Regions from separate parts of the Streptomyces sp. NPDC014889 genome, predicted to be linked through region 2. Evidence: riboswitches for the same ligand, from Rfam matches in the RefSeq annotation. Region 2 holds a riboswitch; the other holds the start of a gene.

Region 1 (5,010 bases), on a different contig from region 2:
TCTCGGCCGGCGAATGCCGCGTCGTACCGGAAGTTCCTCGAAGTCAGCGACGGGTGGCGGCACGCGGGCGGGTTCGTGTGGCTGCTGGCGGGGACCGCGGACGCGCACTGGCACAACGACGAGTCGGGACTCGCGGACGTCTTCGAGGAATACCTGGACGAGGACGCCGGGCCCGAGGAGCGGCGGGAGGCGGACATCTGGCGGCGCGGGCTGCAGCTGGACGTCGAGTCCGACATCACCCACGTCCTCATGGATCCCGAGGACGTGGACGAGGACGGTGAGTGGGCCGTGTACACATGGGCGAGCTGGCGGGCCGCGCCGCCCGAACGGCACGCGAACTTCCTCGAGTTCATGCGGGACATGTACCGGGAGTTCCACAGCCTGCGGGCGCACCCGCGCGACGCGGAGCCGGTGTTCGTCAACGACACGACGCGAAAGCTGGACGCCCAGGTGGCGGAGGCCCGGCTGGAGGCGCTGCGCGGCGGCTGGGAACGGGCCGGGACGGCGCTGGACGAGGCCAAGGGGTACGGCAGGCCGCGGGCCGCCGGGCTGGGCGACCAGATACGCCGCCTGCTCGGACAGACCTCCATGGTGTACTTCGACGGTCTGGTGACGGACCCGCGGTACGCGCCCGAGCTGCTGCCACCACTGGTCGCCGAGCACGCGGCGCACTCGTACCGGGACGACTCCACGCTGACGTTCCATCTGCGGGGCGCCGACGACGACTTGGTGGAACTGGCCTACGCGACGCTGGATCAGGTGCGGAAGGGCACGTACCGGTACACGGCCGACGGACCGTTCGGGGAGGCGGTCGAGCGGGCGCGGGAGCTGGCGCGGTGGGGAGACACCGACGGGGCATGGCTGACACTGATGAACGCTCTGCCCCTGTGGGAGCCGCTGGGACCGGACCACCTGGCGCCGCTGGGGTGGGTGGCCGACCCCGTGCTCGGGCCACTGCTGACCCCGGAGCGGGGCCGCGAACTGCTGTCCACGCCACGGGGCGGGCAGACGGGTGAGGCACCGAGCCCGACGGCCTCGCTCGACCCGGGCGACCTGGCGTGGCTCGCGGAGCCGGACCCGGGCAACCATCGCACGTCCTACCGGTTCGTCCTGGTGGAGGGGGTGGCGCCGCAGGAGTTGCCCGGACATCTCGCGGACGGGGACGGCACCGTGCTGAACGAACCGATGACCTTCTGGGAGGCGCGCCAGAAGTCGCTGCACCCCCAGAGGGAGTTCTCCTCCTACGACGACAGGGCTCTCATGACGGTCGGCCGGGCCGGCGCCGGTTGGAGCTTCGCCTTCGAGGGCGACCCTGGCCCGTTCCACCGGGAGCGGTTCGTCTCCCCGGCCGCGGCCGCCGCGGGCACCCGCGCGGTAGTGGTGTGGAGCGGCCTGCGGACACGGCACGGGGAGCCGTTCTTCCACCTTTCCGTGGCGCGAGAGGGTGCCGAGCAGTACGCGTTCACCTACGCGGACGGAGAGATCCGGAGAAGCGGAGAGATACCGCGGACGCTGGACCCGAGCCGGTTCTTCGGCGACCTGAGGGACGGCGCCGAGGCGGAACGGTCGCTGCTGAAAGCGGTGACCGGGGAGTTCGGTGCCCATCTGCCGCGTCACGCCATCGTGAACGGGCGGCTGCACACGTTGACCACCCGTTCCTGGAGGCGGCCGCCGGGGGACGGCGAGACATACGTGGTGATCCGCAAGCACCATGGCGCCGTCCGCCCGCCGGGCGGCGGGCGGGCGGAGGACGAGGGGCCGGAAAGCGGCTGGAGGCCTGCTGGGCCGCGCACAGACCCTCCAGGACCGCTCAGCCCCGCAGTCCCGGAGTCGTAATCCCGGGGTGCAGTCGGAGGCAGCGGCATGGGTCACCGCGGTCGGCGTTCACGTGTCTCGTGTCCGGCCGCGGTTGGGCTCCGGCCTCGTAAGCGGAAGCGCTGCTGCACATGGTGGCGCAGCGGGTCTCGGCCTCCGGGGCGTTCACCGTGTACGACACCCCAGGGCGTCCTGTCCGTGGGCGCGGCACGTCTGACTGCGCTCGGGCTCTCTTCGGCAAAGGCCGGGGACGTCATCGGCCCTGGGTCTCGGCCCCCGGGCTAGCCGCGCGCTGGGACAGGGGATCGCCCGTTTCGGAGCACCACCGGTGCCCCGTTACAGCCACCGGGCACAGGGCACTCGCCAGGCATGGCACTCGTGCAGGGCATGCAGCGCACGCGCGGTTCTGGCCGGGGATCGGCCGCGTCCCTCGGCATCGGGGTCGCGGCAGGGGTGACGGCCGCGGCCGGCCTGCTGTTCGGCCGCAAGGTGGCGACGATCAGCAAGGTCGGCAAGGGGCACCCGCTCAAGCACCGCGCGCTGGATCTGGCGGCCGGCGCGATGCAGCCGAAGTATCCGCTCGATGCGATGAGCACGTATCTCAACGGCTTCCACCTGTACGCCGACGACATGGGCCGGCAGGTGGAAGCCACGCACTTCTGCATCCATCTCCAGCACGACCTGCACCAGTGCGTGATCTTCGACCGCAACGCGCCCGACGCCCGTCTGATCGGCATCGAGTACATCATCAGCGAGGAGCGTTTCCGCGACCTGCCCGAGGACGAGAAGCGGCTGTGGCACAGCCACCACTACGAGGTCAAGTCCGGCAGCCTCACCGCCCCCGGTATTCCCGACCTGGCCGAACACGCCTACTTCGAGGACCTCGTGACCACCTACGGGAAGACGTTCCACACGTGGCAGTACGACCGCGACGACTTCCCCTACGGGATCCCGCAACTGATGATGGGCTTCACCCAGGACGGGCAGGCCGCGGACGAGATGATCCAGGCCCGCGACGAGCGGCTCGGCATCTCGACCTCGCACAAGCGGCAGAACCGGGCGGACATCCCCATGCCGGAAGTGGCGCCGGGCGCCAACGCGTGGGAGAGCGGCCGGACGGTGCAGACACGCATCGAGGAGACGCAGTTCAAGCGCTGACCGTCACGGCTGAACTCCGGGACTCCGGACCGCCTCTCCTGCGGGACGCTCCTCGCGGCTGCGCCACCAGCGGCTTGGTACCGTGTGGCTGCCGTGGTGTACGGGAAACCGGTGGGAAGCCGGTGCGGCCCTCGCCACTGTAGTCGCGGAGTCCCGCGGCCCTCGCTGACGGCTCCCGGAGCGGTCAGGGCCACTGGGTGGATCGGGAACGAACCACCTGGGAAGGCCGGCCTCGTGACGTTGATGCGGAAGCCAGGAGACCGGCCACGGCGCGACATGTTCCACGAGGGTTGGAGAGCACATGCCCCGCGGTCCCCTGCGTCCGTTTCGATCTCAGCGTTCCATACGCCGCGCGCGTGCCGTGCGCTCCAGCCTCGCCGCCACGGCACTCCTGCTCGTCGGTGCGCTCGGCGCCTGTACGGGTGCGCCCGCGGCCGACAAGCCCGCCGCGGCGACCGGGAGCAGCCGCCCCGCGCCGGTGAGCGTCAGCAGTTGCGGCGTCACCACGACCGTCAGCGCACCGCCGAGCCGGCTGATCACCCTCAACCAGGGCGCCACCGAGGTGGCCCTGGCCCTCGGTCTGCAGTCCCGGATGGCCGGAACGGCGTTCCTCGACGACGCGGTCCCGGCGAAGTGGACGGCGGCCTACGACGCCGTCCCGGTGCTCTCCAAGGAGTACCCGACCGCGGAGAAGCTCCTCGCGTCGCGTCCGGATTTCCTCTACGCCTCCTACTCCAGCGCGTTCAGCGGCAAGGTGGCGGGCACGCAGGCGGAGCTGAGCTCCAAGGGCATCGAGTCCTACCTGTCGCCGTTCGGCTGCGCCGACAGCAAGCAGGTGCCGCCGGTGTCCTTCCAGGCGGTGTGGGACGAAGTGGGCGACATCGCCGAGGTGTTCGGTGTCGGACCGCGTGCCGCCGCCCTCCAGAAGGAGCAGAAGCATCAGCTTGCCGACCTCGAGGCCAAGGCGGCGGGCAAGGGCCTGAACGTGCTCTGGTACGACTCGAACACCAAGGCCCCGTTCGTCGGCGCCGGCCACGGCGGACCCCAGCTCGTGCTCGACGCCGTCGGCGCCCACAACGTCTTCGGCGCGCTGCCCGGTGGCTGGAAGACCGTGAGCTGGGAGAAGGTGACCGCGGCGGACCCGGACGTCATCGTGCTCGCGGACGCCAGCTGGGACACCGCGCAGTCCAGGATCGACTACCTGGAGCACGACCCGGTGCTCAGCAAGCTCACCGCCGTCCGGCACCGGGCTTTCGTGGTCGTGCCGTTCTCCGAGACGACGCCCGGCGTGCGCCTCGCCGACGGTGCCGCCCTGGTCTCGGCAGGCCTGAGCAAGCTGCGCCCGCGTTCATGACCGTGGCGGATCGTCCCGCCGCACGGCCCGCGGGAGCGAGTCGCGCGGCGGCGGGCCTGACCGTTGCCGCGGTCCTGCTGCTGGTCACCGTCCTGCTCGGCCTCGCCGTGGGTTCGGTCCACGAGCCGCCGCACGTCGTGGCCGGCGTCGTTCTGCGCCGGCTCGGCCTCGGCGGCTCCCATGTCACGCTGCTGGACGACCAGATCGTCTGGCAGTTGCGGCTGCCCCGGGTCCTGGGAGCCGCCGCGACCGGCGCCGGGCTCGCGGTCTGCGGCGCGGTGCTGCAGACCCTGACGGGGAACGACCTGGCCGACCCCTACCTGCTCGGGATCTCCAACGGTGCCGCCGTCGGCGCGGTCACCGTGATCGTCCTCGGCGTCGGAGCCACCGGCGCCGCGGCGATCAGCGCGCTCCCGGCGGCCGCTTTCGCCGGCGCCCTGCTCGCCGTGGTCGTCGTACTGGCACTGGCCGCCGCGCGCACCCGGTCCCTGCCGGCCGCGCGGACCGTGCTGGCCGGCATCGCGGTGGGGCAGATGTGCGGCGCGTACACGTCGTTCGTCGTGCTCGTCCTCGGCGACCGCAACGCCGCCCGAGGTGTCATGGAGTGGACGCTGGGCTCGGTGGCCGGGGTCCGGTGGGACACGGCCGTCTTCCTGAGCGCCGTGACCGTCGTCGGCACGGTG
Region 2 (5,010 bases):
CCATGAATACGACACAGCTGCAAGGCCTGATCTCGATGGTCGCCGTCCTGGGGCTCCTGGTCCTCATGGTCCTGCCGTCGGTGATCGGCATCGTCCACGACCGACGTGCCGACCGCCGGATCCGTCAGGCCCAGGAGGACCGGGAGGCCCAGGCGGCCAGGGAGAACCGCGACGAGACTCAGAAGTCCTCGTCCAGGTCGACGGTGCCCTCCACCGCCACCTGGTACGCCGACGGGCGGCGCTCGAAGAAGTTGGTCAGCTCCTGAACGCCCTGGAGCTCCATGAACGAGAAGGGGTTCTCGGAGCCGTACACCGGAGCGAAGCCGAGGCGCGTCAGGCGCTGGTCGGCGACGCACTCCAGGTACTGCCGCATCGACTCGGTGTTCATCCCCGGGAGGCCGTCGCCGCACAGGTCGCGCGCGAACTGGAGCTCGGCCTCGACGGCCTCCCGCAGCATGTCGGTGACCTGCTGCCGGAGGTCCGCGTCGAAGAGCTCCGGCTCCTCCTTGCGCACGGTGTCCACCACGTCGAAGGCGAAGGACATGTGCATCGTCTCGTCCCGGAACACCCAGTTGGTGCCGGTGGCCAGACCGTGCAGCAGGCCACGGCTGCGGAACCAGTAGACGTAGGCGAAGGCGCCGTAGAAGAACAGGCCCTCGATGCACGCGGCGAAGCAGATGAGGTTGAGCAGGAAGCGCCGGCGGTCCGCCTTCGTCTCCAGCCGGTCCAGCTTCTCCACCGAGTCCATCCACTTGAAGCAGAACTCGGCCTTCTCCCGGATGGAGGGGATGTTCTCCACCGCGGCGAAGGCGGCGGTGCGGTCCTCCGGGTCGGGGAGGTAGGTGTCGAGCAGCGTCAGATAGAACTGGACGTGCACGGCCTCCTCGAAGAGCTGGCGGGACAGGTACAGCCGCGCCTCGGGGGAGTTGATGTGCTTGTACAGCGTGAGCACCAGGTTGTTCGCCACGATCGAGTCACCGGTGGCGAAGAAGGCCACCAGCCGTCCGATCAGGTGCTGCTCGGCCGGGCTCAGCCTGGCCAGGTCGGCGACGTCCGAGTGGAGGTCGACCTCCTCCACGGTCCAGGTGTTCTTGATGGCGTCCCGGTAGCGCTCGTAGAAGTCCGGGTAGCGCATCGGACGGAGCGTCAGCTCGAAGCCGGGGTCGAGCAGGTTCTTGGTCTCGCTGGTCATTACTGGCAGGCCTCGCAGGACTCGGGGTTCTCAAGGGAGCAGGCGATCGCGTCGGCGTCCGGCGCCGCCTGCTGGAGGGGGACGGCGGCGGGAGCCTGGGCCCGGGCCGCGCGCGCGATCCGGGTCGCCGGGCGGGAGCGCAGGTAGTACGTCGTCTTCAGGCCCTGCTTCCAGGCGTAGGCGTACATCGAGGAGAGCTTGCCGATGGTCGGCGTCTCCAGGAACAGGTTCAGGGACTGGGACTGGTCCAGGAACGCGGTGCGGGCCGCGGCCATGTCGATCAGGCCGCGCTGCGGGATCTCCCACGCCGTGCGGTAGAGCGTGCGCACGTCCTCGGGGATCCAGGCGAAGTCCTGCACCGAGCCGTTGGCCTCGCGCAGCGCCTCGCGGGTGCGGGCGTCCCAGACGCCGAGCGCCTTCAGATCGTCCACCAGGTACGAGTTGACCTGGAGGAACTCCCCGGAGAGCGTCTCACGCTTGAAGAGGTTGGAGACCTGCGGCTCGATGCACTCGTACACGCCCGCGATGGAGGCGATGGTGGCGGTCGGGGCGATCGCGAGCAGCAGCGAGTTGCGCATGCCGACGGCGGCGATCCGCTCGCGCAGGGCCGCCCAGCGCTCCGGCCAGGTCAGCTCGACGTCGTAGTGGTCGGGGTGCAGCACGCCCCGGGCCGTGCGGGTCTTCTCCCACGCGGGCAGCGGGCCGCTGCGCTCGGCGAGGTCGGTGGACGCCTCGTACGCGGCGAGCATGATCCGCTCGGCGATCCGGGTGGACAGGGCCTTCGCCTGAGGGGAGTCGAAGGGCAGTCGCAGCTTGAAGAACACGTCCTGCAGGCCCATGGCGCCCAGGCCCACCGGCCGCCAGCGGGCGTTGGAGCGGCCCGCCTGCTCGGTCGGGTAGAAGTTGATGTCGACCACGCGGTCGAGGAAGGTGACGGCGGTGCGGACGGCCTCGTCCAGCCGCTCCCAGTCGATGTCCCCGCCGGCCACGAACGCGCCGAGGTTGACCGACCCCAGGTTGCACACCGCCGTCTCGCCGTCGTCGGTGACCTCCAGGATCTCCGTGCAGAGGTTGGAGGAGTGGACCACATGGCCCGCTTCCGCGGTCTGGTTGGCGGTGCGGTTGGCGGCGTCCTTGAAGGTCATCCAGCCGTTGCCGGTCTGCGCGAGCGTGCGCATCATGCGGCCGTACAGGTCACGGGCCGGCATGGTCTTGCGCGCCAGGCCCCGCGCCTCCGCGGCCCGGTACGCGGCGTCGAACTCCTCGCCCCACAGGTCGGTCAGCTCCGGCACGTCCGCGGGGGAGAACAGCGACCACTGCCCGTCCGCGTTCACCCGGCGCATGAACTCGTCCGGTACCCAGTGCGCGAGGTTGAGGTTGTGCGTCCGGCGGGCGTCCTCGCCGGTGTTGTCGCGCAGCTCCAGGAACTCCTCGATGTCCGAGTGCCAGGTCTCCAGGTAGACCGCGGCGGCGCCCTTGCGCCGGCCGCCCTGGTTCACGGCGGCCACCGAGGCGTCCAGGGTCTTCAGGAACGGCACGATGCCGTTGGAGTGCCCGTTGGTGCCGCGGATCAGCGAACCGCGGGAGCGGATGCGGGAGTACGCGATGCCGATGCCGCCGGCGTGCTTGGACAGACGGGCCACCTGGAGGTAGCGCTCGTAGATGGAGTCCAGCTCGTCCTTGGGGGAGTCGAGCAGGTAGCAGGACGACATCTGCGGGTGGCGCGTGCCGGAGTTGAACAGCGTGGGGGAGGAGGGCAGGTAGTCGAGCCGGCTCATCAGCCCGTAGAGCGCCTCGACCTCGTCGACGGACCGCGCGGTGTCGTCCTGCGCGAGACCGGCCGCGACCCGCAGCATGAAGTGCTGGGGCGTCTCGATCACCTTGCGGGTGATCGGGTGCCGCAGCAGGTACCGGCTGTGCAGGGTGCGCAGGCCGAAGTAGCCGAAGCGGTCGTCGGCGGCCCGGTCGATCAGCGCGTCCAGGCGGTCGGCGTGGGCGCGCACGAACTCAGCGGTCCGGTCGGCGATGAGGCCCTCGCGGTGGCCCACGGCGACCGAGTCGGTGAAGGAGGCGACGCCCTGGGAGGCGGCCTCGGCGCGGACGGCGAGGGTCAGCAGCCTGGCCGCCAGCCGGGAGTAGGCGGGGTCCTCCGAGATGAGCCCGGCGGCCGCCTCCGTGGCCAGCTCGCGCAACTCGGCCTCGTCGGCCCGCGCCGACCGGCCGCGCAGCGCGGCGGCGGCGACCCGGCCGGGGTCGGCGTCGGGGAGGTCGGCGGTCAGCTCGGTCAGGGTCCGCAGCAGTACGGCACCTGGCCCGTCGGTTTCCGTGGCGGTGACTGAAACCGGGTCGGCTGGCGCGATGGTCACGTGGAGCACTCCCTCGCTCGGCGCGGGGCCTCGCCGAGGGCAGGGGGCGGCACACGAGCGCACGCGGCGCCGCGTCCACCGGCCCATTCCACGAGGCCCGGACGTCAGGGCACCCGGACCGGACGGCCGGGCGCACTGTCGGCAGGTCCTCGGACTGACGCTCGTGGCGGGCCATGGGGGCATACGCGCACGAGTACACCGTTGCGGGACAGTTCCGGATTCGCACCGGATTCCCCTGCGGCGACAGTGAGCACGAGCATACATCTTGTGCTGAGCGAGTCGGGCACCCCCATATGTTGTGCCGCGTCGACTCCGGAGCGTGTCAGAATGTCAACTCGTAGGTGAGCAGCGTGATGTCGTCCAGGTGGGGGAGGGGGTTCCAGTCCCGGCCCGGTGTGCGGACGAAGCCCAGACGCTCGTAGATGCGGTGGGCGGTGTGCATGGAGCTCTGGGTGGACAGCACCATGCGGACACAGCCCTCCACGGCCCGTGCCCGGTCCGCACAGGCCCGTACGAGGGCCTCGCCGACGCCTCTGCCGCGCGCCGCGTGCGCGACCGCCAGCATCCGTATCTCGGTCTCCCCAAGGCCGGCGAGGTCGGCCATGGGGCCGGCGCCGGCGACGAAGGTCACCCCGCCGAGCACCTCCCCGTCCGCCACCGCCACCAGAACCTCGGCCGCGGCCGCCCGCTTGGCCACGTCCCGCAGCTCGTCGAGATACCCGTCGCTCTCACCGAAGTCCAGGAGCCCGTCCTGGAGGTAGGCCTGGGCGGTGATCTCACCGAGGATGCCGTACTCGCCGGGTTCGACCGGCCGGATCAGGAAGTCCATGGAGCCGAGTGTGCCGCACGGGCACGGCAGCGGGCCGCCGGATTTCTCCGGCGGCCCGCAGGATGCCCGGTGCTACTGCGGGGCCGCCGCCGTGGCCGGCGGGAGCTCCGCCTCGACGCCCGGGTCGCCGGCGTCCGCCGTGTAGTCCTCAGGACGGGTCTCGTCCACGCCCTGGGGCGCGTTGACCGCCCGCAGCACGAACGTCAGGAGCACCGCGACGACGGCGTTGAGCACGAACGCCGTCATGCCGATGTAGCCGATCTCGCCGATGCCCGGGATCTCCTTCGCCGAGCCGCCGAAGTGCTTCTGCCCCGACGTCGGCGAGGCGACCCCGTAGGCCGCGACCGTGCCGTAGACCATGCCGACCGCCCAGCCCGCCAGCAGCGCCCAGCGGTGGAACCAGCGGGTGAACAGGCCGCCGACCAGGGCCGGGAAGGTCTGCAGGATCCAGATGCCGCCGAGCAGCTGGAAGTTGATGGCGACCGTCTTGTCCATGGTCAGGACGAAGACCAGCGCGCCCACCTTCACGAGCAGCGACACGATCTTGGAGACCCGGGTCTCCTCCTTCGGCGTCGCCTGCGGGCGGATGAAGTCCTTGTAGATGTTGCGGGTGAACAGGTTCG

The links. A riboswitch is a leader RNA that binds a small molecule or an ion and turns the genes downstream of it on or off. The one in region 2 is predicted to bind cobalamin.
Region 1: it holds a riboswitch for cobalamin, as region 2 does, so the genes downstream of both, ACF09J_RS19625 (ABC transporter substrate-binding protein) here and ACF09J_RS10685 (ribonucleoside-diphosphate reductase subunit alpha) in region 2, are expected to answer to the same signal.

Annotation. Positions count from the first base shown of each region.
Region 1 is NZ_JBIBWH010000009.1:160,127-165,136, forward strand. Features, by position in the region: partial or broken gene ACF09J_RS19615 (SMI1/KNR4 family protein) at 1-1,836, shown strand, start outside; gene ACF09J_RS19620 (OBAP family protein) at 2,185-2,973, shown strand; cobalamin riboswitch at 3,032-3,257, shown strand; gene ACF09J_RS19625 (ABC transporter substrate-binding protein) at 3,335-4,327, shown strand; partial or broken gene ACF09J_RS19630 (iron chelate uptake ABC transporter family permease subunit) at 4,324-5,010, shown strand, end outside.
Region 2 is NZ_JBIBWH010000004.1:406,512-411,521, forward strand. Features, by position in the region: gene ACF09J_RS10675 (hypothetical protein) at 3-266, shown strand; gene ACF09J_RS10680 (ribonucleotide-diphosphate reductase subunit beta) at 179-1,192, opposite strand; gene ACF09J_RS10685 (ribonucleoside-diphosphate reductase subunit alpha) at 1,192-3,558, opposite strand; cobalamin riboswitch at 3,681-3,835, opposite strand; gene ACF09J_RS10690 (GNAT family N-acetyltransferase) at 3,881-4,387, opposite strand; gene mctP (monocarboxylate uptake permease MctP) at 4,460-5,010, opposite strand, start outside.